DNA from 3 places in the Mesorhizobium sp. WSM4821 genome. Region 2 is predicted to be linked to each of the others. Evidence: predicted binding sites of a transcription regulator. Region 2 holds the regulator's gene; each other region holds the start of a gene.
What was found. The regulator LexA, encoded in region 2, represses DNA repair genes until DNA is damaged. The targets are predictions, from matches to a motif close to TGTTCNNNNTGTGTTCNG.
Positions count from the first base shown of each region.

Region 1 (9,562 bases), 490 kb from region 2:
AACTCGCTGCGCATCTTTGGCAATGCGCCCGGCAAGGGCGCCATCATCTCCTTCGAGCTGCAGGGCATCCATGCCCATGACGTGTCAATGGTGATCGACCGGCAAGGCGTTGCAGTCCGCGCGGGCACCCATTGCGCCCAGCCGCTGTTGAAACGCTTCGGCGTAACGTCCACATGCAGGGCATCGTTCGGCATGTATAATACCAGGGCCGAAGTCGACGCTTTGGCCGATGCGCTGGAAAAAGCGCGAAAGTTCTTCGGGTGACGATCATGGATGATGCCAGCCATACCGCTGAGACCACTCCGGAAACGGCTACCGACGAGGTTGTTTCCGCCTCGGCCATTCCAGCCGATGAACTGGCGCGGCTGACCGACGACATCGTCTCGGCGCTGAAGACGGTTTACGACCCGGAAATCCCGGCGGATATCTATGAGCTTGGCCTCGTCTACAAGATCGACATCGAGGACGACCGCTCGGTAAAGATCGACATGACGCTGACCGCGCCCGGCTGCCCGGTGGCCGGCGAAATGCCGGGCTGGGTGGAGAACGCCGTCGGCGCCGTCGAAGGCGTTTCCGGCGTCGAGGTCAACATGACCTTCGATCCGCCGTGGTCGCCCGACCGCATGTCGGAAGAGGCGCAGGTCGCGGTAGGCTGGTATTGAGGCGCACTTGCGCCAGGTAGAAAACTTCACCATTTTAGGTGAGGAATCATTCGGCAGGCCTTGAACCTGCACGCAATGGAGAAAGAAAAGATGGGACGCTTCGCCGTCATCACGATGACCGAAAAGGCTGCCGACCGGGTTCGCGAGATCGTCGCGACGCGTGAGAACGCGCATGGCATTCGCCTTGGCATCAAGAAGGGCGGCTGCGCCGGCATGGAATATACGGTCGACCTGGTGACCGAGCCCAACACCAAGGACGACCATGTCGAGCGAGACGGCGCCCATGTCTATGTCGCGCCCGAGGCAGCGCTTTTCCTGTTTGGCACCGAGATGGATTTCGAGCAGACGACGCTGCGCACCGGCTTCACCTTCCGCAATCCGAACCAGAGCTCGGCCTGCGGTTGCGGCGAATCGGTTGAGCTCAAGCCGGCCGACCTGAAGGCACTGGCCGAGGCGCGCGCGTCGGCCTGACCGGGCTCCTCAGTCCACCCACATTCCCGTTCGTTTGTGCCATCCGGCGATCGATTCTTCGGGATAGACATCGAAGACCTTGTCGTCCTCGCCGATGTCGGGCTCGACCCAGTTCGCCTTGTATTTCAGCATGAGGTGCACCTTTTCAGGCGGCTTCGGCAGATCTGTATCGATCGCCGAGGCGAAGGGGTGGACCAGCTCCGGCCAGGTCGGGTCGTAGAGCCAGAGGGCCGATCCGCATTTCTTGCAGAAATTGCGCTCGCCTGACGAGATCTCGCATTGCGGATGTTCGTCGTCCTCGATCTCGGCCCGGTAGACGCCAAGATTGCGCTTGCCGTTGATTTTCAGCGTATCGAAATCGGCGCCGAGATTGATGGCGAAGCCACCGCCGCCCTGCTGCTTGCGGCAGATCGAACAGTAGCAAAGCATGAATGGCACCGGCGTGTGGCTTTCCACCTCGAAGCGGACAGCATTGCACCGGCAGGACCCTTTGAGCAGAAGCGGCATGAAGAAAACTCCGTCGAATTTGGCTTTTCAACCTGTCAGCATGGTTTTGGTTGCGGCGATGACAAGGGGAAATCCGGATGCCATGATCGCGGCATGGACAATGAACGCATCGCCGAACTTTTCGAAGGCCTCGGGCCGGTCAGCATACGAAAACTGTTCGGCGGCAAGGGCATTTATTTCGACGGCGTCATCGTCGCGATCGTCCTTCGCGGCGAGCTTTTGCTGAAAGCCGACACTGAAAGCGCGCCCGAATTCGAAGCGGCCGGCTGCACGCAGTGGACCTACACCGGCTCGAGGCACGGCAAGCTGGTGTCCATGCCGTATTGGAGCATTCCCGACACCGCTTTCGACGATCCGGATGAGATGGCGGTGTGGGCGCGCCGGGCCTATGAGGCGGGGCTGCGGGCGGGGAAGTAGGCTGCCTCTCGGATGGACATCATGCCACTTTCCGCGGCTCCGGCACAAACGCCAGCGCCCTGGCAAAACTCGCTGCTGTAAAGGCCGGTACAAACTCAGCACTTTCGATGGCAAGCATTGCCGCGGCAACGCCTTCGCGCAACGCTGCCCGCAGCCTCAGGCCGCGAAGCAGGGCGGCGACCGTTGCGCCAGCCAGCGCATCGCCGGCGCCGTCCGCGACCTTTCCTGGCAGCGGGATCGAGAAGGCGCCGGCTTCGTCGAAACCCAGCACCGGACCGTCATCCATTGTCACCACGCCGCTCTTCAGGCCCGCGCGCCTCAAGCCGTCGGCAATATCTTGCTCCCCGGCGCCGATATCGACATCGGCGAGTGCAATGGCCTCGTTCCGGCTCATGAAGACCAGCGCCAGGCTGCCGAGCACCGGCGTGAGCCGCGCCACCTTGGCCGGCGATGTGGCGAGGGCGAAGACCGGCTTGCCGGCGGCAAGCGCCACCAGCCGCTCGAGAGCTGCCGGCGGCAGGTTGGCGTCGCACAGGACCGCGTCGGCAATGCCGATCGCCTCGCGCACCTTGGCACGGCGGATCTGCTTGGGAAGCGCCAGATCGTAGAGCGCCATGTCGGCAAGGCTGATGATCAATTCGCCGTTGCGGTCGACCAGCACCGTGTTGGTCGGCGTCGTGCGATCGAGGAACACCGCGGAGAGATCGGCAATGCCGGCAGCAAGGATGGCGCGGGCGACCGTGTCGGCCAGGACATCGCCGCCGCGCACCGAAAGCAGCGAGCCGGAGACGCCGCGGCGCACCGCGCTGCGCAGCGCATTGAAGACGCTGCCGCCTACATTCTCATGCATCGTGCCGGGGTTTGACGCCGCCGGCACGAAGACGTCCGAAAGCTGGCCCCGCCGGTCCATATAGGCGCCGCCTACGGCCAGGATTGTCGGCGATTTCATCATGCGGCGAGATGACCTTTGCTGATTGCCCCGGGTAGAGACTAGGTTGTCCGGCGAAACCCGGCAACCGAAGGCGCGATTCGGAAGTTGGCAGCACCATCCCTCAGGGGAAATGGGATCGCATCCGGGATCGAAACTGCGAAACAAAAAAAGAACAAATCAGGATATCGATTGTGTTTCAAATATTTGGCGCCCCTTGTCAAAGGAGAACAAATAAGGTACAAATTAAGAAGGATAAACGGATGGTCCGGCCTTCATTGACGACCAAGGGGTGATGTATCATGGCTCAGAACACGTTGCGGCTTGTAGAGGACAAAGCAGTGGACAAATCAAAGGCTCTGGATGCGGCGCTGTCGCAAATCGAGCGTGCCTTCGGCAAGGGCTCGATCATGCGGCTCGGCGCAAACGAGCAGGTCGTCGAGATCGAAACGGTGCCGACGGGTTCGCTTGGCCTCGACATTGCGCTTGGCGTCGGCGGCCTGCCGCGCGGCCGCATCATCGAGATCTACGGGCCGGAAAGCTCTGGCAAGACGACGCTGGCGTTGCACACGGTCGCCGAAGCCCAGAAGAAGGGCGGCATCTGCGCCTTCGTCGATGCCGAGCACGCGCTCGATCCGGTCTATGCCCGCAAGCTCGGCGTCGATCTCGAAAACCTCTTGATCTCGCAGCCCGATACCGGCGAGCAGGCGCTGGAGATCTGCGACACGCTGGTGCGCTCCGGCGCCATCGACGTGCTGGTGGTCGATTCGGTCGCGGCGTTGACGCCGCGTGCCGAAATCGAGGGTGAAATGGGCGATTCTCTGCCCGGCCTGCAGGCCCGCCTGATGAGCCAGGCGCTGCGCAAGCTGACCGCCTCGATCTCGCGTTCCAACACCATGGTCATCTTCATCAACCAGATCCGCATGAAGATCGGCGTCATGTTCGGCTCGCCCGAGACCACGACCGGCGGCAACGCGCTGAAATTCTATGCTTCGGTGCGCCTCGACATTCGTCGCATCGGTTCGGTCAAGGACCGCGACGAGGTCGTCGGCAACCAGACCCGGGTCAAGGTGGTCAAGAACAAGCTGGCTCCGCCCTTCAAGGTGGTCGAGTTCGACATCATGTATGGCGAGGGCGTGTCCAAGACCGGCGAGCTTGTCGACCTCGGCGTCAAGGCCGGCGTGGTCGAAAAGTCGGGTGCCTGGTTCTCCTACAATTCGCAGCGCCTCGGCCAGGGTCGCGAGAATGCCAAGCTGTTTCTGCGTGACAATCCCGACACGGCGCGCGAGATCGAATTGGCGCTGCGGCAGAATGCCGGACTGATCGCCGAGAAATTCCTCGAAAATGGTGGCTCCGAAGGCGGAGACGATGGTTTCGAGGACGAAGCCGGCGCCATGTGAGGCTTCCACGATGGGTCGGAATCTGGCCATAATCCCGGTTCATTATCTATAGCTTATGTAATCGAGTTCTGTAACTTTGCGTTTCAAACCGCCGGCGCCAGCGCCGGCGGTTTGCGTTTCCGCGATGGCGCGGAGACGACCGGCAAGCCCCGCGAATTGGGCCATTCCGTGTTTCTGGACAGGCTGGGGCGTGATCGCTAAAAGGCCATGTCCATTTTCCGCCCTGGCGGTTCTCTCGAAAAGGCAAGCATCCATGAGTGGCGTGAACGAGATCCGGTCGGCATTTCTCGATTATTTTCGCAAAGAGGGTCACGAGGTCGTCGCCTCGAGTCCGCTGGTGCCGCGCAACGACCCGACGCTGATGTTCACCAACGCCGGCATGGTGCAGTTCAAGAACGTCTTCACCGGCCTGGAGAAGCGGCCCTATTCGCGTGCCACCACCGCCCAGAAGAGCGTTCGTGCCGGCGGCAAGCACAACGACCTCGACAATGTCGGCTACACCGCGCGCCACCTGACCTTTTTCGAGATGCTCGGCAATTTCTCGTTCGGCGATTATTTCAAGGAGCGCGCCATCGAGCTCGCCTGGAACCTGATCACCAGGGAGTTCGGGCTGAAGCAGGACAAGCTGCTCGTCACCGTCTACCACACCGACGACGAGGCAGCCGGCTTCTGGAAGAAGATCGCCGGTTTTTCCGACGATCGCATCATCCGCATCCCGACCTCGGATAATTTCTGGGCGATGGGCGACACCGGACCATGCGGGCCGTGCTCGGAGATATTCATCGACCGTGGCGAGCATATCTGGGGCGGCCCTCCCGGCAGTCCGGAGGAGGATGGCGACCGTTTCCTCGAATTCTGGAACCTGGTGTTCATGCAGTATGAACAGGTGAGGAAGGACGAGCGCATCGACCTGCCGCGCCCGTCGATCGATACCGGCATGGGCCTGGAACGCATGGCCTCCATCTTGCAAGGGGTGGAGAGCGTCTTCGAGACCGACCTGTTCCGTCACCTGATCGACGCTGCCTCGTCCGCGATTGGCCACGGTCCGGATGCGGACACCGTCGCATCGTTCCGCGTCATCGCCGACCATCTGCGTTCGTCCTGCTTCCTGGTGGCCGACGGCGTGCTGCCGTCCAATGAAGGCCGCGGCTATGTGCTTCGCCGCATCATGCGCCGCGCCATGCGCCATGCGCAATTGCTCGGCGCCCGCGATCCCCTGATGTGGCGCCTGGTGCCGGCGCTGGTGCGCGAGATGGGCCAGGCCTACCCGGAACTGGTGCGCGGCGAACAGATGATCACCGAGACGCTGAAGCTTGAGGAAACCCGTTTCCGCAAGACGCTGGTGCGCGGCCTGGGCCTGCTTTCGGAGGCGACGGAAAAGCTCGGCGCCGGCGACATGCTGGATGGCGAGACAGCTTTCAAGCTCTACGACACCTATGGCTTTCCGCTCGACCTGACGCAGGACGCGCTGCGCCAGCGCAGTATCTCGGTCGATCTTGCCGGCTTCACCAATGCGATGGAGCAACAGAGGGCCGAGGCGCGCAAGAGCTGGGCTGGCTCCGGCGAGGCCGCGACCGAAACGGTGTGGTTCCCGGTGCGCGAGAAGACCGGCGCCACCGAATTCCTCGGCTATGAGACCGAGCAGGCTGAAGGCCTCATCCAGGCGCTGGTCAGGGACGGCAAGAGCGTCGACAGCGCGGCCAAAGGCGACGCCGTTGCCGTGGTCGTCAACCAGACGCCGTTCTATGGCGAGTCCGGCGGCCAGATGGGCGATACCGGCATCATTTCGGGCGAAGGCTTCTCGATCGAGATTTCCGATACGCAAAAGAAGGCCGATGGCCTGTTCGTGCATCTCGGCAAGGTGGCCAGCGGCGCGGTCAAGACCGGCGCGACCGTCGAGCTGAAGGTCGACCATGCGCGCCGTTCCAGGCTGCGCGCGAACCACTCCGCCACGCATCTGATCCATGAGGCGCTGCGCGAAGTGCTGGGCACCCATGTCGCGCAGAAGGGTTCATTGGTTGCGCCCGAGCGCCTGCGCTTCGACATTTCGCACAACAAGCCGATCTCGCCTGACGAACTCGAAGAGGTCGAGCGCATGGCGAACGAGATCGTCGTGCAGAACAGCCCGGTGACCACGCGCCTGATGTCGGTCGACGATGCCATTGCCGAAGGTGCCATGGCGCTGTTCGGCGAGAAATACGGCGATGAAGTGCGCGTCGTTTCGATGGGCACGGGCCTGCATGGCGCCAAGGCCAACCGGCCCTATTCGGTCGAGCTCTGCGGCGGCACCCATGTCGGGGCGACCGGCGATATCGGTCTGGTGCGCATCGTGTCGGACGGCGCGGTCGCCGCCGGCGTGCGCCGCATCGAGGCGCTCACCGGCGAGGCAGCGCGCAAGCATCTCGACGAGCAGGACAGACGGCTGAAGGCGGCCGCGGCAACGCTGAAGATCTCGCCGGCCGATGTGCCGGCGCGCATCGAAGCGCTGCTCGACGAGCGCAAGAAGCTCGAGAAAGAACTGACCGAGGCGCGCAAGAAGCTGGCGCTGGGCGGTGGTGCCGCATCCGGTGCGCCGGCCGAGAACGAGACGGTTGCCGGTGTCGGTTTCCTCGGCAAGGCGGTTTCCGGCGTGGCGCCAAAGGATCTGAAGCCGTTGGCCGATGCCGGCAAGAAGTCGCTCGGCTCGGGCATCGTCGTCTTCGTCGGCGCTGGCGAGGACAACAAGGCGAGCGTCGTGGTGGCGGTCACCGACGACCTGACCGGCCGCTTCAACGCCGTCGATCTGGTCCGCGTGGCGTCCGCTGCATTGGGCGGGCAGGGCGGCGGCGGCCGCCCCGATATGGCCCAGGCCGGCGGCCCCGACGCCTCGAAGGCCAGCGACGCGATCGCCGCGGTGAAGGCGGCGCTGGAGGCCGCCTGATCGTAGATCTGGAAGAATTGGCAAAGACTCGGACGGGGGTGCTGTCCCTCGGGCCCTCGTATTTTTTCACCCAACCTTTTCGGTACGAGCAAAGCTCGGGCGCTGAACGATGCCGTCCCACCATCGCCGAATATCGGGAAACTCGGCCAGCACCTTCTGCCCCTCGGCGACCTTGAGAAAATAGCCGATGATCGATGCTGCATGCAGGTCGGCGAGCGTCAGTTGCTCGCCCAGCAGCCACGGTCCGGCGGCTTTCAGCGAAGTGAGCACGCGAAGCACAGTGGCCGCCTGGCCAAGTCCGGCAGCGATCAGCGCCTCGTCGGGCGCTTCTTTCTCCAGCCGCTCGACGGCGACATCCCAGACCATCGCACGATAGGCATAGGCGCCGAGCATGCCGGTGATCTGGTTCATTCTGGCGCGGGCACGTGCCTCCGCCGGCTGCAGCGCCGGCCCGGCAAACGCCTCATCGACATACCGCGCGATCGCCCCAGTCTCGTGCAGGCGAAATCCGTCATGCTCGAAGGCCGGGATGCGGCCGAACGGGTGATGCTCGAAATACCAGGCCGGAATGCCATCCGCCGCAAAGATGTCGACCGGCACGAGTTCGTAGTCGATGCCCTTTTCCTCGAGCACGAGGCGGACGATGCGTACGTAGACGCTGTAGTCCGCCCCATAGACGACGGGCTTGTTCATGGCACCCGTCTTGGTCAGGCCATCGCCTTCTGCAGGTTCTCGTCGATCTTGTCGAGGAAGCCGGTGGTCGAGAGCCATGGCTGGTCGGGACCGATCAGCAGCGACAGGTCCTTGGTCATGAAGCCGGCCTCGACGGTCTGGATGCAGACCTTTTCCAACGTATCGGCAAAACGCTTCAGCTCGGCATTGTCGTCGAGCTTGGCGCGGTGGGCGAGGCCGCGGGTCCAAGCAAAGATCGAAGCGATCGAATTGGTCGAGGTTTCCTCGCCCTTCTGGTGCTGGCGATAGTGGCGGGTGACGGTGCCGTGCGCGGCTTCCGCCTCCACCGTCTTGCCGTCCGGCGTCATCAGCACCGAGGTCATCAGGCCGAGCGAACCGAAGCCCTGCGCCACCGTGTCGGACTGCACGTCGCCGTCATAGTTCTTGCAGGCCCAGACATAGCCGCCCGACCATTTCAGGCTGGAGGCGACCATGTCGTCGATCAGCCGGTGCTCGTACCAGAGCTTTTTGGATTTGAACTCGGCTTCGAACTCGGCCTCGTAGACTTCCTGGAAAATGTCCTTGAAGCGGCCGTCATAGGCCTTGAGGATGGTGTTCTTGGTCGAGAGGTAGACCGGGTAATTGCGCAGCAAGCCGTAGTTCAGCGAGGCGCGGGCGAATTCGCGGATCGACTCGTCGAGATTGTACATGGCCATGGCGACGCCGGAGCCCGGCGCATCGTAGACGTCGTGCTCGATCACCGTGCCGTCCTCGCCAACAAACTTGATGGACAGCTTGCCCTTGCCGGGAAAGCGGAAGTCGGTGGCACGGTACTGGTCGCCGAAGGCGTGGCGGCCGACGATGATCGGCTTGGTCCAGCCGGGCACCAGCCGCGGCACGTTCTTCATGATGATCGGCTCGCGAAAGATGGTGCCGCCGAGGATATTGCGGATCGTGCCGTTCGGCGACTTCCACATCTTCTTCAGCTTGAATTCCTCGACGCGTTGCTCGTCGGGCGTGATCGTCGCGCATTTCACGCCGACGCCGTATTTCTTGATGGCATTGGCCGAATCGATGGTCACCTGGTCGTTGGTGGCGTCGCGGTGCTCGACGCCGAGGTCGTAATATTCAAGCTTCAAGTCGAGATAGGGGTGGATCAGCTTGTCCTTGATGAACTGCCAGATGATGCGGGTCATCTCGTCGCCGTCGAGTTCGACGACCGGGTTCGCCACCTTGATCTTCGCCATGGAAAGAATGCCTCATTGTTGGGGATCGGAACGGCCTTGCCCGCATGGCTTTGGGCCGGGGATGCGGCCCGTATATCAAAGCATTTTTGGCCGCGCAAACGGCGATCCGCGCCGGCGGGCTTTGGCCCTGGCGTTTAGGCGTTCCTTGCGAAAGCTTCATTTTCGCGGCCGGATATGGCAGGGGACGCTGAAATGCCGCAAACAGCAGTTCATTTGACGCCATGCAAGCCAGCAACGACGACATCTTTCCCGCCCCGGCGATCATCCTGGTCGAGCCGCAGCTCGGTGAGAACATCGGCATGGTCGCGCGCGCCATGGCGAATTTCGGCCTTGCCGAG
Region 1 is NZ_CM148371.1:4,954,809-4,964,370, reverse strand. Features, by position in the region: gene AC0NID_RS24290 (cysteine desulfurase) at 1-264, shown strand, start outside; gene AC0NID_RS24285 (SUF system Fe-S cluster assembly protein) at 270-662, shown strand; gene sufA (Fe-S cluster assembly scaffold SufA) at 753-1,133, shown strand; gene AC0NID_RS24275 (GFA family protein) at 1,143-1,640, opposite strand; gene AC0NID_RS24270 (TfoX/Sxy family protein) at 1,734-2,057, shown strand; gene AC0NID_RS24265 (carbohydrate kinase family protein) at 2,077-3,009, opposite strand; gene recA (recombinase RecA) at 3,288-4,385, shown strand; gene alaS (alanine--tRNA ligase) at 4,639-7,305, shown strand; gene AC0NID_RS24250 (glutathione S-transferase family protein) at 7,372-7,998, opposite strand; gene AC0NID_RS24245 (NADP-dependent isocitrate dehydrogenase) at 8,013-9,224, opposite strand; gene AC0NID_RS24240 (RNA methyltransferase) at 9,446-9,562, shown strand, end outside.
Region 1: recA (recombinase RecA) is a predicted target of LexA. The motif match lies at 3,146-3,163, and genes of this name have one in related genera.

Region 2 (9,562 bases):
TACCGCCGGTATGTCCGACGACCTGCTCGACCAGTTGGTGGCGCAGCTGCAGACGCAATACGACGTTCGCATCGACCAGACCGCCATTACCCAAGCCCTGACCAGATGAGCGCGCTCAAGCCCCATATCGCCAAGGTCGCCGCCGGCACCGCCCTTTCCTTCGAGGAGGCGCGCGAAGCTTTCGACATCATCATGTCGGGCGATGCGACACCCGGCCAGATCGGCGGCTTCCTGATGGCGCTGCGCGTGCGCGGCGAGACGGTGAGCGAGATTTCAGGCGCCGTCGCCACCATGCGCGCCAAGATGCTGCGTGTCGACGCGCCCGACGGCGCCATAGACATCGTCGGCACCGGCGGCGACAATTCGCACTCAGTCAACATCTCGACAGCATCCGCCTTCGTCATCGCCGCCTGCGGCGTGCCGGTGGCCAAGCACGGCAATCGCGGACTGTCCTCGCAAACCGGCGCCGCCGACGTGCTGACCGCGCTCGGCGTCAAGATCGACATCCCGCCGGAGACGATCGCGCGCTGCATCCGCGACACAGGCGTCGGCTTCATGTTCGCGCCGGCGCATCATCCGGCGATGAAGCATGTCGGCCCGACCCGCGTCGAACTCGGCACCCGCACCATCTTCAACCTGCTCGGCCCGCTCTCCAATCCGGCTGGTGTCGTCAGGCAGATGGTCGGCGTGTTCTTGCCGGAATGGATCATGCCGGTGGCCGAGACGCTGAAGGCACTGGGCGCCGACCATGCCTGGGTCGTCCATGGCGACGGCTATGACGAAATCACCACCACCGGCGAAACTGAGGTGGCCGAGCTGGTCGGTGGCGAGATCCGTTGCTTTACGCTGACCCCGGAAGCGGTCGGGCTGAAGCGTCATACCAAGGAGGAGTTGCGCGGCGGCGACGCTGCCTACAACGCCCAGGCGCTGCGCGACATGCTGGGCGGCGCTGCCGGCGCCTATCGCGATACGGTGCTGATGAACGCCGGCGCCGGTCTGGTGGTGGCGGGCAGGGCGACGACGCTTGCCGACGGCGTGGCGACGGCGGCGCAAGCCATCGACAGCGGCCGCGCGCTGAAGATGCTCGACCGGCTGGTCGAGATTTCGAACGGATAGAGCCGTGTCTGATATCCTTCGCAAGATCGAAGCCTACAAGCGCGACGAGATCGCGGCGGCGAAGACGCGTGTGCCGCTTGCCGAGATCAAGGCGCGGGCGAAAGACGCCGATGCGCCGCGCGGCTTTCTCTCGGCGCTTGAAGCCAAGCGCAAATCCGGCGGTTTCGCGCTGATCGCCGAGATCAAGAAGGCGAGCCCGTCCAAGGGCCTGATCCGGGCCGATTTCGATCCGCCGGCACTGGCCAAGGCCTATGCGACAGGTGGTGCCGCCTGCCTTTCGGTGCTGACCGATGCGCCGTCCTTCCAAGGTGCGCCTGAATTCCTCACCGATGCGCGTGGCGCCGTGACATTGCCCGCTCTGCGCAAGGATTTTCTGTTCGAGCCTTATCAGGTGTTCGAAGCCCGTGCGTGGGGCGCTGACGCCATCCTGATCATCATGGCGAGCATCGATGACGCCATGGCCAGCGACCTCGAAGCGACGGCTTTCGATCTCGGCATGGACGCACTGGTCGAGGTGCATGACGAGACCGAGACGGAACGCGCGCTGAAACTGTCGTCGCGGCTGATCGGCATCAACAACCGCGATCTCCGGACGTTCGAAACCAGCCTCGAGACCTCGGAGCGGCTGGCGGCGATGGTGCCGGCCGATCGCCTGCTGGTCAGCGAGAGCGGTATTTTCTCGCACGAAGACTGCCGCAGGCTGGAACGGAGCGGCATCGGCACCTTCCTCGTCGGCGAGAGCCTGATGCGGCAACAGGACGTGGCCGCCGCAACGCACCTGCTTTTGACGGGCAAGGCGCCGGCCGAGGCTCTCTGACGATGACGGCCTCCCTCACCCATCTTGGCGCACAGGGCGAAGCCAACATGGTCGATGTCGGCAACAAGGCAGAGACGACGCGCACGGCGGTCGCCGAGGGCTTTGTCTCGATGCTGCCAGAGACGCTCCAAATGATCCTCGACGGCGATGCCAAGAAGGGCGACGTGCTGGGCACGGCGCGCATCGCTGGCATCATGGCGGCCAAGAGGACGCATGAGCTGATCCCGCTCTGCCATCCGCTTCTGTTGACCAAACTATCGGTCGACATCGAACCGGACGCGACGCTGCCTGGCCTGAAGGTCACGGCGCTGGCCCGCGTCACCGGCAAGACCGGCGTCGAGATGGAGGCGCTGACCGCCGCCTCGGTCGCTTGCCTGACCATCTACGACATGGCCAAGGCGGTCGACCGGGCCATGGTGATCTCCGGCATCAGGCTGGTGGAAAAGACCGGCGGCAAATCCGGCGACTACAAGGTGGGCGCCCAAGGGGCAGGCCAATAATGGCGTTGCTTCCGGTCACCGAAGCGCTCGAGCGCCTGCTTGAAGGTGCTGCGCCCTCGCAAGCCGAAAGCGTCACCCTGATGGACGCCGCCGACCGTGTGCTGGCGGAGCCGCTCATGGCGCTCCGCACTCAGCCGCCCTTCAACGCATCCGCCATGGACGGCTATGCCGCGCGGGCCGCGGACGTCGCGTCCGTGCCGGCAAGACTTTCGGTGATCGGCATGGCGCCGGCCGGTCGCGGCTTCACCGGGACGGTCGGTGAGAAGCAGGCCGTGCGCATCTTCACCGGCGCGCCGCTTCCCGCGGGCGCAGACACGATCGTCATCCAGGAAAATGTCCGCGACCTCGGCGGCGGCAACATCGAAGTGACCGCATCGACGGTCGAAGGCCGCAACATCCGCCGCCTCGGGCTCGACTTCTCGAAGGGCGACGTTCTGCTGGAGAAAGGCCGCCTGCTCGATCCGGCGGCTTTGTCGCTGGCCGCGTCGGCCAACCATCCGCAAGTCAGCGTGGTGAAACGGCCGCTGGTCGCCATCATCGCCACCGGCGACGAATTGCTGCCGCCGGGCAGCGACCTTGGCCCCGATCAGATCATCTCGTCCAATGCCTATGGCGTCGCCGCCGCGGCCCGCTCGGTCGGCGCGCGTGCCCTCGATCTCGGCATCGCCGCAGACCGCAAGGAGGCGATCGCTGCGCTGGTGAAAAAAGCGGTCGAGGCAGGAGCCGACGTCATCGTCACGCTGGGCGGCGCCTCGGTCGGCGATCACGACCTCGCCCATGACGTGCTGACCGGCGAAGGCATGACGCTCGATTTCTGGAAGATCGCCATGCGGCCCGGCAAGCCGCTGATGTTCGGGCGGCTGGGCGACATCCGCTGCATCGGCCTGCCCGGCAATCCGGTGGCGAGCCTGGTCTGCACGCAGCTCTTCCTGAAGCCGCTGCTTGCGCGGTTCGGCGGCCGCGCCTACCGCCAGGACATGCGTGAGGCACGGCTGGGGACCGCGATGCCGGCCAACGACGTCAGGCAGGACTATGTACGCGCCGTCGTGAAGGAAGAAGCCGGCGTGCTGCTGGCGACACCGTTCGCCATCCAGGATTCCTCGATGCTTAGAATGCTGGCAGAAGCCAACGGGCTGATCGTGCGCGAGCCGTTCGCTCCCCCAGCTGCGACTGGCGCCGCCTGCAGCGTGCTGATGCTACGCTGAACAAAACGTCAACACATTCATTAAACTTTAAACGGTTGCAGAACACAACTGGAACAGATAGTGTTTGTTCTGGGTTTGTTTTTCTGATTCTGTCGGGGGTTCGCGATGCTGACACGCAAACAACATGAACTGCTAATGTTCATCCACGAACGGCTGAAGGAAAGCGGCATTCCGCCTTCCTTCGACGAGATGAAGGAGGCACTCGACCTCGCCTCCAAGTCGGGAATACATCGGCTGATCACGGCGCTGGAGGAGCGCGGCTTCATTCGCCGCCTGCCCAACCGCGCCCGCGCGCTTGAGGTGCTGCGCCTGCCCGATTCGATCGCGCCCGGCCTCAATGCGGCGCGCAAATTCTCGCCAAGCGTCATTCAAGGCAGCCTTGGGCAGGGCAATCTCGGACGACAGATCAAGCCGGCGCCTTCACGCATGCCTGCGGCCGGAAATGACGACGACGTCGTTGCCACCGTATCCATCCCGGTGATGGGCCGCATCGCTGCCGGCGTGCCGATCGATGCCATCCAGCACCAGACGCATTCGATCTCGGTACCGCCGGACATGATCATGGGCGGCGAGCATTATGCTTTGGAGGTCAAGGGCGATTCGATGATCGAGGCCGGCATTTTCGACGGCGACACGGTCATCATCCGCAACGCCGACACGGCGAACCCGGGAGAGATCATCGTGGCATTGGTCGACGAAGAGGAAGCGACGCTGAAGCGATTCCGCCGCAAAGGCGCCTCGATCGCCCTGGAAGCCGCCAATCCGGCCTATGAGACGCGCATCTTCGGGCCGGACCGGGTCAAGGTGCAAGGCAAGCTTGTCGGATTGATCCGGCGTTACTGAGCGGCGGCTTTTTTGGGTTTCTCGGCCTTGCGGTATGGCGGCAGGCCCCTCGCCTCTCGAGAAAACTTTCGCTGCACATGCCAGGGCCGGTACGGTTCTTCGACGGCGAAACGAATTTTTGCGCGCGTCGTCGCCGATTGCGGATCGAAGAAGACGGCGGCACTGCCCATGCGAGCGAGTTGCCGTTTGGTCACGACGAGGACCAGCGGATTGCGGCAGGGATTGTAATAGGCTGTAGCATCGTCGATGACGATCAGATCAGCAAAGGCACAGGCTGGCCGCGCGGTTTTGCGGTCGTCGGCGAGCGCGACGATCGCGCCGGACGGATGCCGGGCGAGGCACAGACCGGCAGAGCAGTAGAATGGCGCGCCCGGCGGCAGGTCCGCCGGATCGGTGATGTTGAACTGCATATCTGTTTTGGCGAACGTCTCCGGCATGATGATCGTCTCGGCCTTCAGGGCGTGTTTCCAGTTGTCGATGGTAAATTCGTTCGGACGCGCCCGGTTCACGGCAAACTCACCGCCGCCGATTGGTAGAGCGACCAGCCGCGCATTCTCCGAGATCAGCACGTCGGGCGTGGGTGTGTCGGAAATCGTCAGCAGGCCGGCAAGCGCGAAAGGCAGCGCCGCAATCCGCAGCCAGGTCGTCGCCATGGTTGCGATGACAAGTGCGATCGTCGCCAGCAGGACCGACTGCATCGAGATCAGCCCGACCGCGTCGATGGGCGAGCGCTCCGAAATCCATCCGGACACGACGATCATCGCTGTCAGGCCCTTGCCCATCACATAGAGGAAAGGCCCGTCGGCACCGAACGGCATAGCCAGAGCGCTGAGCACGGGCGAAAGGCATGACCACCAGCGAGACGATCGGCATGATCGCCAGATTGGCGAACAGGCTGAGTGGCGAGACCCGCTGGAAATGCCATATGGCAAAAGGCGCCGTAGCGCTTCCCGCGATGATGGAGGTCATGGCGAGGCCGCTCATTGCCACCAGGAATTTTCGTGTGACGAAGCCGAGCGGCGATCGTCGCGGCGGTGGCTCGGTGGCCCTGCCTGCGCGGTAGTCGGACCAGCCGGCATAAGCGCCGACGAGGGCCGCGGTCGCGGCGAAGGACATCTGAAAACTCGGCTCCACAACCTCATGCGGCGACACGACGACGATGACGGCAATCGCCGAGATCGCCAGATTGCGCATGGTGAGCGCCGCCCGGTCGAACAGCACGCGATCAGCATCACCGCCAGCATGATGAAGCTGCGCTCGGCCGCGACCACCACGCCCGAAATGATCAGATAGGCCGCGATCGAAAAGAGTGCGGCCGCGGCCGCGTATTTTTTGACCGGCCGTCGCGAGGAGAAATCGGGAAACAGCGCGAAGGCGCCGCGCAGCAGCCCCATGACCGTGCCGGCAACCAGCGCCATGTGCAGGCCGGAGATGGAGATGATGTGATAGATGCCGGTGCGCCGCATCGCCTCGTTGATCTCTTCGGGGATGCCGGCGCGCACGCCGACGACCAGCGCGGCGGCAATCTCGCCCTCGGCGCCGCCGATGCTGCCGCGAATATGGTCGGCGATGCTCTCCCGCGCGTTCTCGACCGCTGAGGAAAGACGCGCGGCAAGCGGTGCACCATCTGGCGAAGCGCCATCCGGGGGAACAGTTTTTGGAGTGCCAAGGAAAAAGCCGCTGGCGCCAATACCGGCGAAATAGCTGTCGAAGGAGTAATCATAGCCGTCCGGCTGCACCGGGCCGGTTGGTGGCAGCAGTCTGACATAGCCGGTCACTTTCGATCCGGCGGCCGCGCCCGGCGGTATTTTCATAGCCGAAGCGCGAATCCGCTTGGGCATATAGCGCAGCGCTGGCCGGGCGGTCGAGATCGCATCGATGGTCAGCCGGATGCGACCGTTCGCCATCCGGTCGAGGCTGACGATCCGGCCGGCCAGCCGCGTCGGGATTTCCGCGCCGACCATCTGCGTTCCCGCGCGCCGGTCCCGACCTTGGCGGCGAGCACGCCGAGCGCGCACAGCAGCGCAACCAGGAACACAGATGCGTTTTGCGCCATGAGCGCGAGCCGGCCGCACACAATGCCGTGAGGACCACGACGGCGATGGGTTGCGAAAAGTCCGGTTCTCTCGCCAGCGAAAAATAGAAGATCACCCCGCATGCCAGAAAAACCGGCACCAGCAGGAAGGCGACGCCACGGTCGATCTCCATGCCGGCTGCCGATGCCAAGTTGTTGCGGATGCCGGACGGCGAAAGATGGCGAAGGTGCCCGCGCAGCCGAACGGCAGGGCCGATCTTCGGGCTTGGGACCGTTGCAGGCCCCTCCGGCGGCAGGGGCCTGACATCAAGGCGTGGCAGTGAATCCGGCGCCGGTATGACAGGCACCGATGCGGCAAACAGCGACCGTTCGCTGACGCTGCTGACCGCGCCGTCGCTCCCGTCCGCACCGCGGCCTGGTCCAGCCATCGGGTCTGCCCCTTGCGCCCTTGACCTCCTATGCTACATGAACGCGCGGCGCGCGAAAGTCCGCGCGACCGCATCCGTATCCTGCACTTGCCTGAGAGTTCCATGTCCGACAAGGTCGTTACCCGTTTTGCCCCCTCGCCCACCGGCTTCCTGCATATTGGCGGGGCGCGCACGGCGCTGTTCAACTGGCTGTATGCAAAACACACCGGTGGCACGATGCTGCTGCGCATCGAGGACACCGATCGCGAGCGTTCGACGGATGCGGCAACCGCCGCCATTCTCGATGGGCTCTCCTGGCTCGGCCTCACCTGGGACGGCGAGCCGGTATCGCAGTTCGAGCGCGCGCCGCGTCACCGCGCAGTCGCCGAGGAGCTGGTGCGCCTCGGCAAGGCCTATTACTGCTATGCGACGCCGGCCGAGCTGGAGGCGATGCGCGAGAGCGCGCGGGCCAAGGGGCTGCCGCCCCGCTATGACGGACGCTGGCGCGACCGCGACCCGTCGGAGGCGCCGGCCGGCGCCAAGGGGGCCATCCGCATCAAGGCGCCGACCGAGGGCGAGACCGTGGTGCATGACCGCGTGCAGGGCGAGGTGCGCTTCCCCAACAAGGATCTCGACGATTTCATCATCCTGCGCTCCGACGGCAATCCGACCTATATGCATGCCGTCGTCGTCGACGACCATGACATGGGCATCACCCACATCATCCGCGGCGACGACCATCTGACCAACGCCGCCCGCCAGACAGTGATCTATCGAGCCATGGGCTGGGAGGTGCCGTCGATGTCGCATATCCCGCTGATCCATGGTGCCGACGGCGCCAAGCTGTCGAAGCGGCACGGGGCGCTTGGCGTCGAAGCCTATCGCGCCATGGGCTACCTGCCCGAGGCACTGCTCAACTACCTGGCGCGGCTCGGCTGGAGCCACGGCGACGACGAGATCATGTCGATCGCCGACATGATTGCGTGGTTCGACATCGGCGACGTCAACAAGGGAGCCGCCCGCTTCGACTTCGCCAAGCTCGAGGCGCTGAACGGCGTGCACATGCGCCGGAAGGACGACGCCGAATTGCTCGATATCTTCATCGCCACCTTGCCCTATCTCGAAGGCGGACCGGCGATCGCTGCGCGGCTCGACGACAAGAGCAAGGCGCAGTTGCTTGCCGCCCTGCCCGGCTTGAAGGAGCGCGCCAAGACGCTGGTCGAACTGGCCGACGGTGCCGCCTTCCTGTTCGCCCAGCGGCCGCTGCCGATCGACGAGAAAGCGGCGGCGCTGCTCGGTGGTGAAGCGCGTGAGATCCTGCGGGGCGCCCACGCGGCGCTGAAGGCGGTTTCAGGCCACTGGACGGCCGCTGCGGCGGAGGCTGCGATCCGCGAATATGCGCTGGCAGGCGACCGGAAACTCGGTGCCGTGGCCCAACCTTTACGGGCTGCGCTCACCGGCAAAAGCACCTCGCCAGGCGTATTCGATGTGCTTGCCGTGCTTGGCCGCGACGAAAGCCTGGCGCGCATCGCCGATCAAATCGATTAGGAGAACTGGCCCAAGAAGATTGGCATTGAAAGGCGGCTTTCGCAGTGCAACATTAGGTCCTGGCCCAATTTGGCACGCAGATCCAATTGCGGGCGCAAACACGAGCACTCCGATGCTTTCGACGTGTTGCGTTGCGGATATTTCGCCTTTGCCGGCATGAAGAAACAAAAGGAGTTTGCAATGTCCGAAGCTGCGACAAGACTGGAATTTGGCGGCAAAACCCACGCGTCGACTGCAAAACTGGAGCTCGGTGGTAAAACTCACGAACTCAAGGTGCGAAGCGGCTCGGTCGGACCTGATGTCATCGACATCGGTTCGCTTTACAACACCACCGGGGCCTTCACCTACGATCCCGGCTTCACGTCGACGGCAAGCTGCGAATCGGAAATCACCTTCATCGATGGCGATGCCGGGATCCTTTTGCATCGCGGCTATCCCATCGACCAGTTGGCCGAACATGGCGACTTCCTCGAAGTCTGCTATCTCTTGCTCTACGGCGAATTGCCGACCAAGGCGCAAAAGGACGATTTCGACTACCGGGTGACGCGCCACACCATGGTGCATGAACAGATGTCGCGCTTCTTCACCGGCTTTCGCCGCGACGCGCACCCGATGGCGGTGATGTGCGGCGTGGTCGGCGCGCTGTCGGCCTTCTATCACGATTCCACCGACATTTCGGACCCGTATCAGCGCATGGTCGCATCGATGCGGCTGATCGCCAAGATGCCGACGATCGCGGCGATGGCCTACAAATACCACATCGGCCAGCCCTTCATTTACCCGAAGAACGAGCTGAATTTCGCGGCCAACTTCCTGCATATGTGCTTTGCCGTGCCGTGCGAGGAATACAAGATCAACCCGGTGCTGGCGCGTGCGATGGAGCGCATCTTCATCCTGCACGCCGATCACGAGCAGAACGCCTCGACCTCGACCGTCCGCCTCGCCGGCTCGTCGGGCGCCAATCCGTTTGCCTGCATCGCCGCCGGCATCGCCTGCCTGTGGGGACCAGCCCATGGCGGCGCCAACGAGGCCGCCTTGAACATGTTGGGCGAGATCGGCCATGTCGACCACATCCCGGAATTCATCGCCCG
Region 2 is NZ_CM148371.1:4,465,017-4,474,578, reverse strand. Features, by position in the region: gene AC0NID_RS21690 (SurA N-terminal domain-containing protein) at 1-109, shown strand, start outside; gene trpD (anthranilate phosphoribosyltransferase) at 106-1,116, shown strand; gene trpC (indole-3-glycerol phosphate synthase TrpC) at 1,121-1,933, shown strand; gene moaC (cyclic pyranopterin monophosphate synthase MoaC) at 1,936-2,433, shown strand; gene AC0NID_RS21670 (molybdopterin molybdotransferase MoeA) at 2,433-3,638, shown strand; gene lexA (transcriptional repressor LexA) at 3,744-4,481, shown strand; partial or broken gene AC0NID_RS21660 (ComEC/Rec2 family competence protein) at 4,475-6,944, opposite strand; gene gltX (glutamate--tRNA ligase) at 7,047-8,471, shown strand; gene gltA (citrate synthase) at 8,652-9,562, shown strand, end outside.

Region 3 (9,562 bases), 2.1 Mb from region 2:
TCATCCGGTCGAGCGACAGCGTCATGCCGCCGTCGATAAGCACCATGAGCATGTCGAGCCGGCCGATGGCGCCGTAATGCGAGCCGGTGCAGATGGCCGGACGCGCCATGGCCCGGCCGCCCGGATATCGCCGGCGTTCAGGGCGTCGGCCGGAAGACGCCATTCTCGTCGCGTTTGAGCGGCGCGGTTTGCCGGGAAAGCGGCGCACCAGGCGCTTCGGTAACCGAAACGCCCTCCGTCCAGTCGGCGGGTGCAATAGCGATGTAACGCGCATATCCGCCTGACCCGCCGAGCGGCTTGGCAAAGCCGATTGTGACCAGCGCCCCGGCCTCTGGTACCTTGTCGAGGTTTGCAACGCCTTCCGCCTGCGTGAAATCGTTGTGAAGCAGCCAATGTTCGCCTTCGAGATTGGGCGTGGTGTCGGTGTCGAGCGGCTCATGACCGTGGAACAGAATCTTCCGCTCCAGATGCAGGAACTTCAGCGCGTCCAAACTGACGCCTGGAAACGGCTTCTGGTTGAAGCGGGCGGCGTCGGACCATTTCTTGTACCAATCCGAACGCACGAAGACGACCGAACCTTCCGGTATGCTGCCGTGCTCCTTTTCCCACTCTTCGATGTCGGCGACCTGGAGGTGATAGCCTTCGTCAGTTTGTACCTTGCCGCTGATGTCGATCACGACGAGCGGCCGTACGGCATAAGTGGCCGGCAGGTCGCTGATCGTTGCGCCGAGCGGGTTCCAGTGGGAGGGCGGATCGAGCTGCGTGCCATATTGGTCCGTCGTCAACTCGTAGGCGGTCGCGACGAAGCCATGCTTGTCGTAGGTGAACTCCTCGCCGGCCTTGACGTAGCCCTCGATGTCCTGACCGGCGACAGTTGGTTTAAACTTGGCATTGGCGAAGCCCGGCCATACGGGCTGCACCGGCTCGAAGGCGTGGGTCAGATCGATATATTTGGCCGATTTGAGCGTATTCTCATAAACCGACCAAAGCGACGATTCCTGCGCCGAAGCGATCGCCGGCACTGACCAGGCGGCTCCGAGCAGGGCTATACGAACGAGCTTGGATATATTCATCTGCAATCTCCCCGAAATGTCGCGGAGTATCGCCAGTTTCCCGCAGGACGACAAGCATATGCATTCCTCCCAGGAGGGTCGCTCCAATACGGCTTCCACCAGGCCAGCCGCTTAGGTCGCGCCTCCAGCCTCGGTGACGCCTCGATGAAGACCGCCCGGCATGCCGCGGCGTCAGCCGCCGTCACGCAGTGCGCGACCTACCTCACTTGGCCGGCGCCACCCAGATCTCGGCATCGAGCCTCCTGGTCGCAAGGCCGCGCGCGATGGCTTCGGCGCTGCGGGCGTTTTTCGACAAGGCCGCGGCCTGACGCTTGCTGATCAGCAGCCCTTCGGCCAATGCCCGGTTCCCCGAAAACACCCGCGACAGGAACGGCAGGCGGCTGCCGCGCGCCCGCGAGAACCGCGCCGGCATGGTTTGCCTGGCCGTATGGACGGCGACCTCGTCGATCCAGCCTTCCGCCAGCCGCGCACCCGGCTCCAGCAGCAGCAGCCAATCGCCCCTGGCGTGCCTGATGCCGGCGGCAATGCCGCCGCTGGCCACGTAAAGGCAGCCGGCATGTTCGGCAACGCGGTGCGTCTGGTCGGTCGAGCCATTGTCGCAGACGACGACGTCGCGCACCACGCCCTCGACGGCGCCGCCGACCAGCGAGGCGAGCGTGCGGGCAAGTCTCTCTTCGTCATTCAGGGTCTGGATGAGAACGCTGAGCATCGTTTGCCGAAATAGCGGAAAGCCGGACATAGCGCCAGTTTTGCGTCGCACCATAAAAAGTTCTTGCTTTGTTCCCTTTCACGAAATAGGAATAATTTCATGAGCAGAGCGATTCGACAGTCAACCGACAATCCGTGGGAGAGGGCGAAAATGGAACAGATCGTACGTGCCGACATTGCCGCCTTCGGGGCTGGAAGAGCCGAGATGGCCAATGCAATGATCGAGCAGAGCGGCGTCCGTATCCGTCCGGACCGCAATCGCGGCCGGTCTGCCGGCATCAACCCGTCCGGCCGGTTCGAACCGGTCAGCCGGCATGTGTTCGACGATGGCTGGAATTCGCTGGAGGAACTGCCGCCCTTCAAGACCGAGGTGCAGGTCGAGAAGCCGCGCACCATCATCACCCGTAACGAATCCCCGGACATTTCCTTCGATCGATCGATCAATCCCTATCGCGGCTGCGAGCATGGCTGCGTCTATTGCTTCGCCCGGCCGACGCACAGTTTCATGGGTTTGTCGCCAGGGCTGGATTTCGAATCGAAGCTGTTCGCCAAGCCGGATGCGGCGCGGCTGCTCGACAAGGAGCTGTCGAAGGACGGCTACCAGCCGCGCACCATCGCCATCGGCACCAACACCGATCCCTATCAGCCGATCGAGAAACAGTACCGGATCATGCGCGAGATACTCGAAGTGCTGGAGGCGCGCGGCCACCCGGTCGGTATCGTCACCAAATCCGCACTGGTGACGCGCGATGTCGACATCCTGTCGCGCATGGCCGAACGCGGGCTGGCCAAGGTGGCGCTGTCGGTGACGACGCTCGACCGGATGTTGGCCAGAACGATGGAGCCACGCGCGTCGACGCCGACCAAGCGGCTGGAGGCGATCAGGCAGCTTTCGGATGCCGGCATTCCGGCCTCGGTCATGGTCGCGCCGATCATCCCCGGCCTGACCGATCAGGAGATGGAACGCATCCTCGATTCGGCACGTGCGGCAGGAGCGCGCGAAGCCGGCTATGTCGTGCTGCGCCTGCCGTTGGAGGTCGCGCCGATCTTCAAGGATTGGCTGCTGCGCCATTATCCGGACCGCTACCGTCACGTGATGTCGCTGATCCGATCGATGCGCGACGGCAAGGATTATGATTCGGAATGGGGCAAGCGCATGAAAGGTTCCGGCCCCTATGCTTGGCAGATCGGCCGGCGTTTCGAGATCGCCGCCAAAAGGCTTGGCCTCAACGCCGAGCGGCGGTCGCTCAGGACAGACCAGTTCGTCGCCTCGGCCAGGGCAACCGAGCAACTGATGCTGCTGTGAAGACATCATGTGCCGCCATTGCCGGCGGCACATGAAAAAATCCCGTCCGGCCTGCCTTGTCCCCGGGCTTGCAGACGGTGCCCTCCGGGTCCGGTGCCCCATCCGACCCGGAGGGGCTTGCGGAGAATCGGAGCCGATGCGAACCTCGCCGCAACATGGCTCGCGCGCGTTCTGATTCTCCGCTTCTCTTCGAAATCGTCGAGAGACCCGATTTCTCCTTCGAAACGAAGGCGATGACCGAGGGTCTGTGGCCGGTTGCGGGAATGGACGAGGCTGGCCGCGGCCCGCTTGCCGGACCGGTCGTCGCGGCAGCGGTGGTGCTTGATCCCGCCAACATTCCCGACGGTCTCGATGATTCCAAGCGCCTCAACCATCTGCAGCGCGAGGCGCTGTTCCTGAAAATCCTCGGATCCGCTCTTGGTGTGTCGATGGCTTCGGTCAGCGCGGAAGGCATCGATGACAGCAATATCCTCAAGGCCAGCCTCGAGGCGATGCGTCGTGCGCTGGTCGGCTTGCCGGTGCAGCCGAAACTGGCGCTCGCCGATGGCCGCGACGTGCCGCCAGGCCTGCCTTGCCCGGGCCGCGCGCTGATCAAGGGCGACCAGCGCTCGCAGTCGATCGCCGCCGCTTCGATCGTGGCCAAGGTAATGCGCGACCGCATGATGTGCGGCTGCGGCAGCCATCATGGACAATATGGTTTCGAGGTCCACATGGGTTACGCGACAGTCCGCCACCGCGCGGCGATCGAGGTGCATGGACCGGTAGCGCGGCTGCACCGCGCCTCCTTCGCACCATTCCGGCTCGGCGGCACCGAGGTGGCTGATGAGGACAGCCTTGCGGGCTTGGATCTCGCCGAGCGCCAACCTCCCGCTTGAGGGGAGATGTCGCCTCGGCTGACGCGACGCCATGTGGGACGAAAGAAAAGGTTGGCGCTTCACGCGGCTACCCCTCTGGCCTGCCGGCCATCTCCCCCTGATGTGGCCTCAAGGGGGGAATACGCGCTCGACCGCCGTCGCACGTACAAAAAAGCCGCCGGATTTCCCCAGCGGCTTTGATGATTTAACGGCTGTGACTCCGCTTAATTCAGCTTGGACTTCACGTCCTGAAGCGAGGCCTTGAACAGGTCCGCACCCGCCTTGGCGTCGATCTTGCCGGCAAGCAGCGTGCGGGCGGCTTCGACGGCGATATCGACGGCACTGGCGCGCACTTCGCCGATCGCCTCGCGCTCGGCCTGGCCGATCTTCAATTCGGCAAGTGCGGTGCGCCGGGCTACGTAGTCCTCGGTCTTCTTGTGCGCCTCGGCGGCCAGCATATCGGCCTCGCGTTTGGCGGCGGCGACGATGTCGGCAGCCTCCTGCTCGGCTTCCTTGCGCTTGCGCTGATATTGGCCGAGCAGTTGCTGGGCCTCATCGCGCAGCCGGCGCGCTTCTTCAAGCTCGTTGCTGATCTTGTCGGCGCGCGCGTCGAGCGCCTTGGCGATCAGCCGCGGCACTTTGATATAGACGGCAATGCCGAGAAAAATGACGAGGGCAACAGTGGCCCAAAGCGTTGCGAGTGATGTGGCGTCCATGATGCGCTCCTCACCGGGCCACGGATTTGACGGCTGCCGCGATCTCGGCCTTGCTGGCCTTGCCGCCGACGAGCGCCTCGACAATGGCCGAAGCGGTGTCCTCGGCGATCGTGCCGACTTCCTTCATGGCAGTCGCCTTGATGGACGAAATGCGCGCCTCGGCTTCGCCAAGCTTCTGATCGAGGGCGGCCTCGACCGTCTTGCGGGCGGCCTCGGCTTCCGCCTTGGCGGCATCGCTGGCCTGCTGGCCGATCGCATTGGCCTTGGTCTTGGCTTCCGCCAGTTCCTGTTCATAGGCGGCAACGGCGGCATCGGCCTCGCCCTTTAGCCTGGCGGCATGGTCGAGGTCCTGCGTGATGCGGTCGTTGCGGACGTCGATGATGCCGCCGACACGCGGCATCACCACCTTCTTCAGGAACAGATAGAACAGTCCGAAGGTGATCGCCAGCCACACGATCTGCGACGGAAACGTCGCCGGATCAAAAGGCGGGAACACGCCGTGCCCCTCGGCGGGCACGCCGGTTTCGGAATGCGTATCGCCTTCCGTCACGGTATGGCCGCCTTCGACGGCGGGCGCGGACTCTTGCGCAAAGGCAGATGTCACGAACATGGACTATCCCCTGATATCAGGCCCGCCGCTGGATAGCGGCCAACCCGTCCAATTCCCAATTTTAGCCGATCAGGGGCTCAGCCGAACAGGGCCAGAAGCGCGATGAGAAGGGAGAAGATGCCCAGCGCTTCAGTCACGGCGAAGCCGAAGATCAGGCGGCCGAACTGGCCATCCGCGGCCGACGGATTGCGCAGCGCGCCCGCCAGATAGCTGCCGAAGATGTTGCCGAGGCCAATACCGGCGCCACCCATGCCGAGGCATGCGATGCCGGCGCCGATGTACTTTGCTGCTTCTGCTTCCATGTTTTCAACTCCTTTGGATCTAAAATTCCGTTGCGATTCCATCCGGCAGCAATGCCGGAAACTCTTGGGTCAGCCTGGGTCAGTGCCCGGGGTGCAGGGCGTCGTTCAGATACATGCAGGTCAGCACGGCAAAGACATAGGCCTGCAGGAAGGCGACCAGCAGTTCGAGCGCCGTCAGCGCCACGGCCATCGCCAGTGGCAGGACCGCTCCGGCAATGCCAAGCGTGCCAAGTGCGCTCAGGCTCACCACGAAGCCCGAGAACACCTTCAGCGTGATGTGCCCGGCCAGCATGTTGGCGAACAGACGAACCGAGAGGCTGACCGGGCGCGAGACGAAGGAGATCACCTCGATCAGTACCACCAGCGGCAGCAGGTAAACCGGCACGCCATGCGGAACGAACAATTTAAGGAAACCAAGGCCGTGCTTCATGAAGCCGTAGACGATAACGGTTCCGATCACCAGCGCGGCAAGGCCGAAGGTGACGATGATGTGGCTGGTGACGGTGAAGAAATACGGGAAAAGACCGAGCAGATTGGCAACCAGCACGAACATGAACAGCGAAAACACGAAGGGGAAGAACTTCATGCCTTGGGTTCCGGCTGCGTCCCTAAGCATGTTGCCGACGAATTCGTAGGCCATTTCCGAGATCGACTGAAGACGGGTGGGAACGAGGCTGCGGCTCGAGGTGGTGAGATAGAGGAACGCCGACGCGACCGCGACGGTCGCGACCATGAAAAGAGCCGAATTGGTGAAGGACAGATCGTAGCCGCCGATGTTGATTGGAATCAACTTGACGATGTTGAACTGGTGGATCGGATCGACCTTGTCAGCAGCCACTTTAAATCCCCATCAAAGCCGCACGCGGCCTCAGTGTCCTGTTCGTTGCAACCGCCGAGCGGTCGCAAGTTCATTCTTTCGGATCGCGCGTTTTATCGCCCTGTCCGAATTCTGCCATAAGCCCTGCGGAACGCAGGACGTTGAGCACGCCGGCGCCAAAACCCAGCAGCAGGAAAACGATCAGACCCCATGGCGAAGTCCCCGCCAGACGGTCGATGATCCAGCCGATGCCAACGCCAACCACTATTCCGGCGATGAACTCGCTGGACAGTTTGAGCGCCTGGCCATATCCGGCCGCACTGCCCGCTTTCGCGTCGTCTTTCCCCTCGAGCCGGTCCGGCCGCCTTGTCGCAAGCGATGCTTCAAGGTCACGCCGGCGGCGCTCAAGATCGTCGTCGCGGATGTCGGCTTGACGCTGTTTGCCGCGGCCGGTTTCCCCGGTTCCGTCTGGCCCATTCATGTCGGCCATCGCAACCCCCTTGCCCGGTCAGATCGTCGCCGTCCGTCCGCTCTTAAGTCGCCGGCAACATAGTTAGAGGGTCCGCGCCCGTCAAGCCACGGGCGGAACTTCAGCCTTAAGTATTTTTCGCTTTAAAATCAATGTCTTACCAAGGTGCGACATCGTGCCCGATACCGTCTTTGGCGTGCCGCGGCCGAATCCCCCCGGCGACGGGTCTTCGATCGACCGCGCCTGGGGCCTTGCCGGAGCGCTCAGCTCCAGCCGCCGCCATAGGTGCGGTAGAAGATATGCAGGCCGATCTTGGTCATTTTTTTCATGGTTCGCGCCCAGCCCGGATTGACGTAGTTGGCGTAGTAATGGGTCGACGATCCCACTTCCGGGATGAAGATCTTGCCGGCAGTGACGGCCATGGCGACATCCTGGGCAATTCTGTAGTTGGCGGGGTTCTGGATGCGCTTCTTCCTGCCGTCGCAGGCGAAGGAAAACTGGCAGCGGTTGAACCACTTGTCGTTCTGGTAGACGACGCCGCAGATCGAGTTCGGATAGGCCGGATTGCGGACGCGATTGAGGATGACCTGGGCGACGGCAGCCTGGCCGCGCACGGTCTCGCCGCGCGCCTCGAAGTAGATGCCATTGGCGAGGCAAGCCTGTTCCTTCTTGGAGAAGACGCTCGCCGGCAACGGAATCTGCATCCACGAATGATCGCCCTTGGCCATCGGCGGAATGAAGCGGCCGTCGTTCGGCTTCTCGTCCTGAAGCAAGGCCTCGAAGGGCGAGGCCTGCGCATAGTCGGGCGCGGCCGGGGCGTAGGCGGTCGCCAGGACGTCGGGGCGGTCGTTGTTGACCAGTGCGGCAAGCATGGCCGGCACGCCGGGATCCGGCTTCTTGTCGACGCGCGCGTGAAACGCGGCGGCAATCTGGATCTCCTTGCCTTTGATCTCGGGCTTGGCGAAAGCCATCTTCAGGGCGCCGTCCATGCTCGGGCGAAGCAGCGATGAGGTGCGCTCGAAGATCGAGCCGGCATTGAAGTTCTTCGGTGGCGCGACCGGCGAGACCATGATGATGCGGCCTTTCTTGTCGGCACGCATGATGCGGTCTTCGTCGGGCGTCGCGCTGGCCACGCTGCCCTTGCCGCGAAACGAGACGGCGCCGATGCCGGGCAGCCGAACGCCGGAACCCGAGATCGAACCGGTGGTGTCGGAATCAAGGAAAGGCATTTCGGCGGCATGGACCGAGCCGGCCACGGATTTTTCTACATAGGCGTTCCAGCGTGCGTTCGGCGCTTTGAGGCCCGAGACCAGGCTTCCCATGTCCTGGTAGGCGATGACGGAGGGAAAGCCGACCCAGATGCCAAGCCCAATGACCAGAGGAGAGACGAGCGAACGTCCTTTCTCACCGGCGGCGGCGAGCTGCGTCAAAATACGTCGATGCGCGGAACTCTTGGGAAAGCCGACCCGGGCGCACAGACCAACAATTGACGGAGACAGGAGCGAACTTTTTTTCTCACCGGCGGCGGCAATCAGCCGCTTCATGACACGTCGATGCACGGAACTCTCCAGAAACGCAACGGACCCCACTGGAGAGGCACGATGATGCATTAACCTTGATGGGGCGTTAACAAGTTCGATCGTGTTTTCGCTGTCGATCCGGAGTCAGGCGCTTTTGCGGTCATGTTCGGGCCGAAGGAAGATCGGCCAGGCGATCGGCGTGCAAAAAGGCCGCCGCCAGCCAGACACCCGTCCACGACCAGAGTGGTGCCGGTGCTCAGCGTCGTTTTTTCGCCCTGCTGGCGAACGGATTTTCCGAGGTGCGCAAGGCGATGCGGATCGGCACGCCTGGCATGTCGAAGGCTTCGCGAAGACTGTTGGAGAGATAGCGGACATAGGATTGCGGCATCGCGTCCGGCCGTGAGCAGGACACGACGAAGCCCGGCGGCCGCGTCTTGGCCTGCGTGATATATTTGATCTTCAGCCGGCGCCCCGCCACGGCGGGCGGCGGATGATGCGCCAGGATGCCTTCCAGCCAGCGGTTGAGCTTGCCTGTCGAGACGCGGCTGTTCCACACTTTGTGCGTCCTGATGACGGCGTCCATCAGCTTGTCGAGACCGCGCCCGGTTTCGGCCGAAACAGGCACCGCCTGCAAGCCACGCGCCTGGGGAAGAAGCCGCTCGGTCTTCTCGCGCAGTTCCGCCAGGAGTTCCTGGGGGTGGTCGATCAGATCCCATTTGTTGAAGGCGATCACCGGAGCGCGGCCCTCGCGGATGATCAAATCGGCGATCTGCAGATCCTGCTTCTCGAAGGGAATTGTCGCGTCGAGCACGATGATGACGATCTCGGCAAAGCGGATGGCGCGCAAACCGTCCTGCACCGACATGACTTCCAGCTTTTCGTGAATCCTGGCCTTGCGGCGCATGCCGGCGGTGTCGAATAGTTTGAGGCGGCGGCCATGCCAGTCCCAGTCGACTGAGATGGAGTCACGGGTGATGCCGGCTTCCGGCCCGGTCAGGAGCCGCTCCTCGCCGATCAGCGCGTTGATCAGCGTCGACTTGCCGGCGTTCGGGCGGCCGACGACGGCGATGCGCATCGGCTTGGTGTCGTCGTAGCTCGGCTCGGCGTCCGGATCGGTGACGTCCTCGCCGATCAGCACCTCGCTGGCGGCGATCTCCTCGTCAGTATCCTCTTCATCCTCGCCGAAG
Region 3 is NZ_CM148371.1:6,595,281-6,604,842, forward strand. Features, by position in the region: gene AC0NID_RS32245 (MBL fold metallo-hydrolase) at 1-109, opposite strand, end outside; gene AC0NID_RS32250 (cyclase family protein) at 138-1,073, opposite strand; gene AC0NID_RS32255 (glycosyltransferase) at 1,276-1,782, opposite strand; gene AC0NID_RS32260 (PA0069 family radical SAM protein) at 1,933-3,087, shown strand; gene AC0NID_RS32265 (ribonuclease HII) at 3,243-3,962, shown strand; gene AC0NID_RS32270 (F0F1 ATP synthase subunit B) at 4,166-4,657, opposite strand; gene AC0NID_RS32275 (F0F1 ATP synthase subunit B) at 4,668-5,267, opposite strand; gene AC0NID_RS32280 (F0F1 ATP synthase subunit C) at 5,345-5,569, opposite strand; gene AC0NID_RS32285 (F0F1 ATP synthase subunit A) at 5,649-6,407, opposite strand; gene AC0NID_RS32290 (AtpZ/AtpI family protein) at 6,478-6,876, opposite strand; gene AC0NID_RS32295 (cell wall hydrolase) at 7,119-8,285, opposite strand; gene der (ribosome biogenesis GTPase Der) at 8,632-9,562, opposite strand, start outside.
Region 3: AC0NID_RS32260 (PA0069 family radical SAM protein) is a predicted target of LexA. The motif match lies at 1,841-1,858, and genes of this name have one in related genera.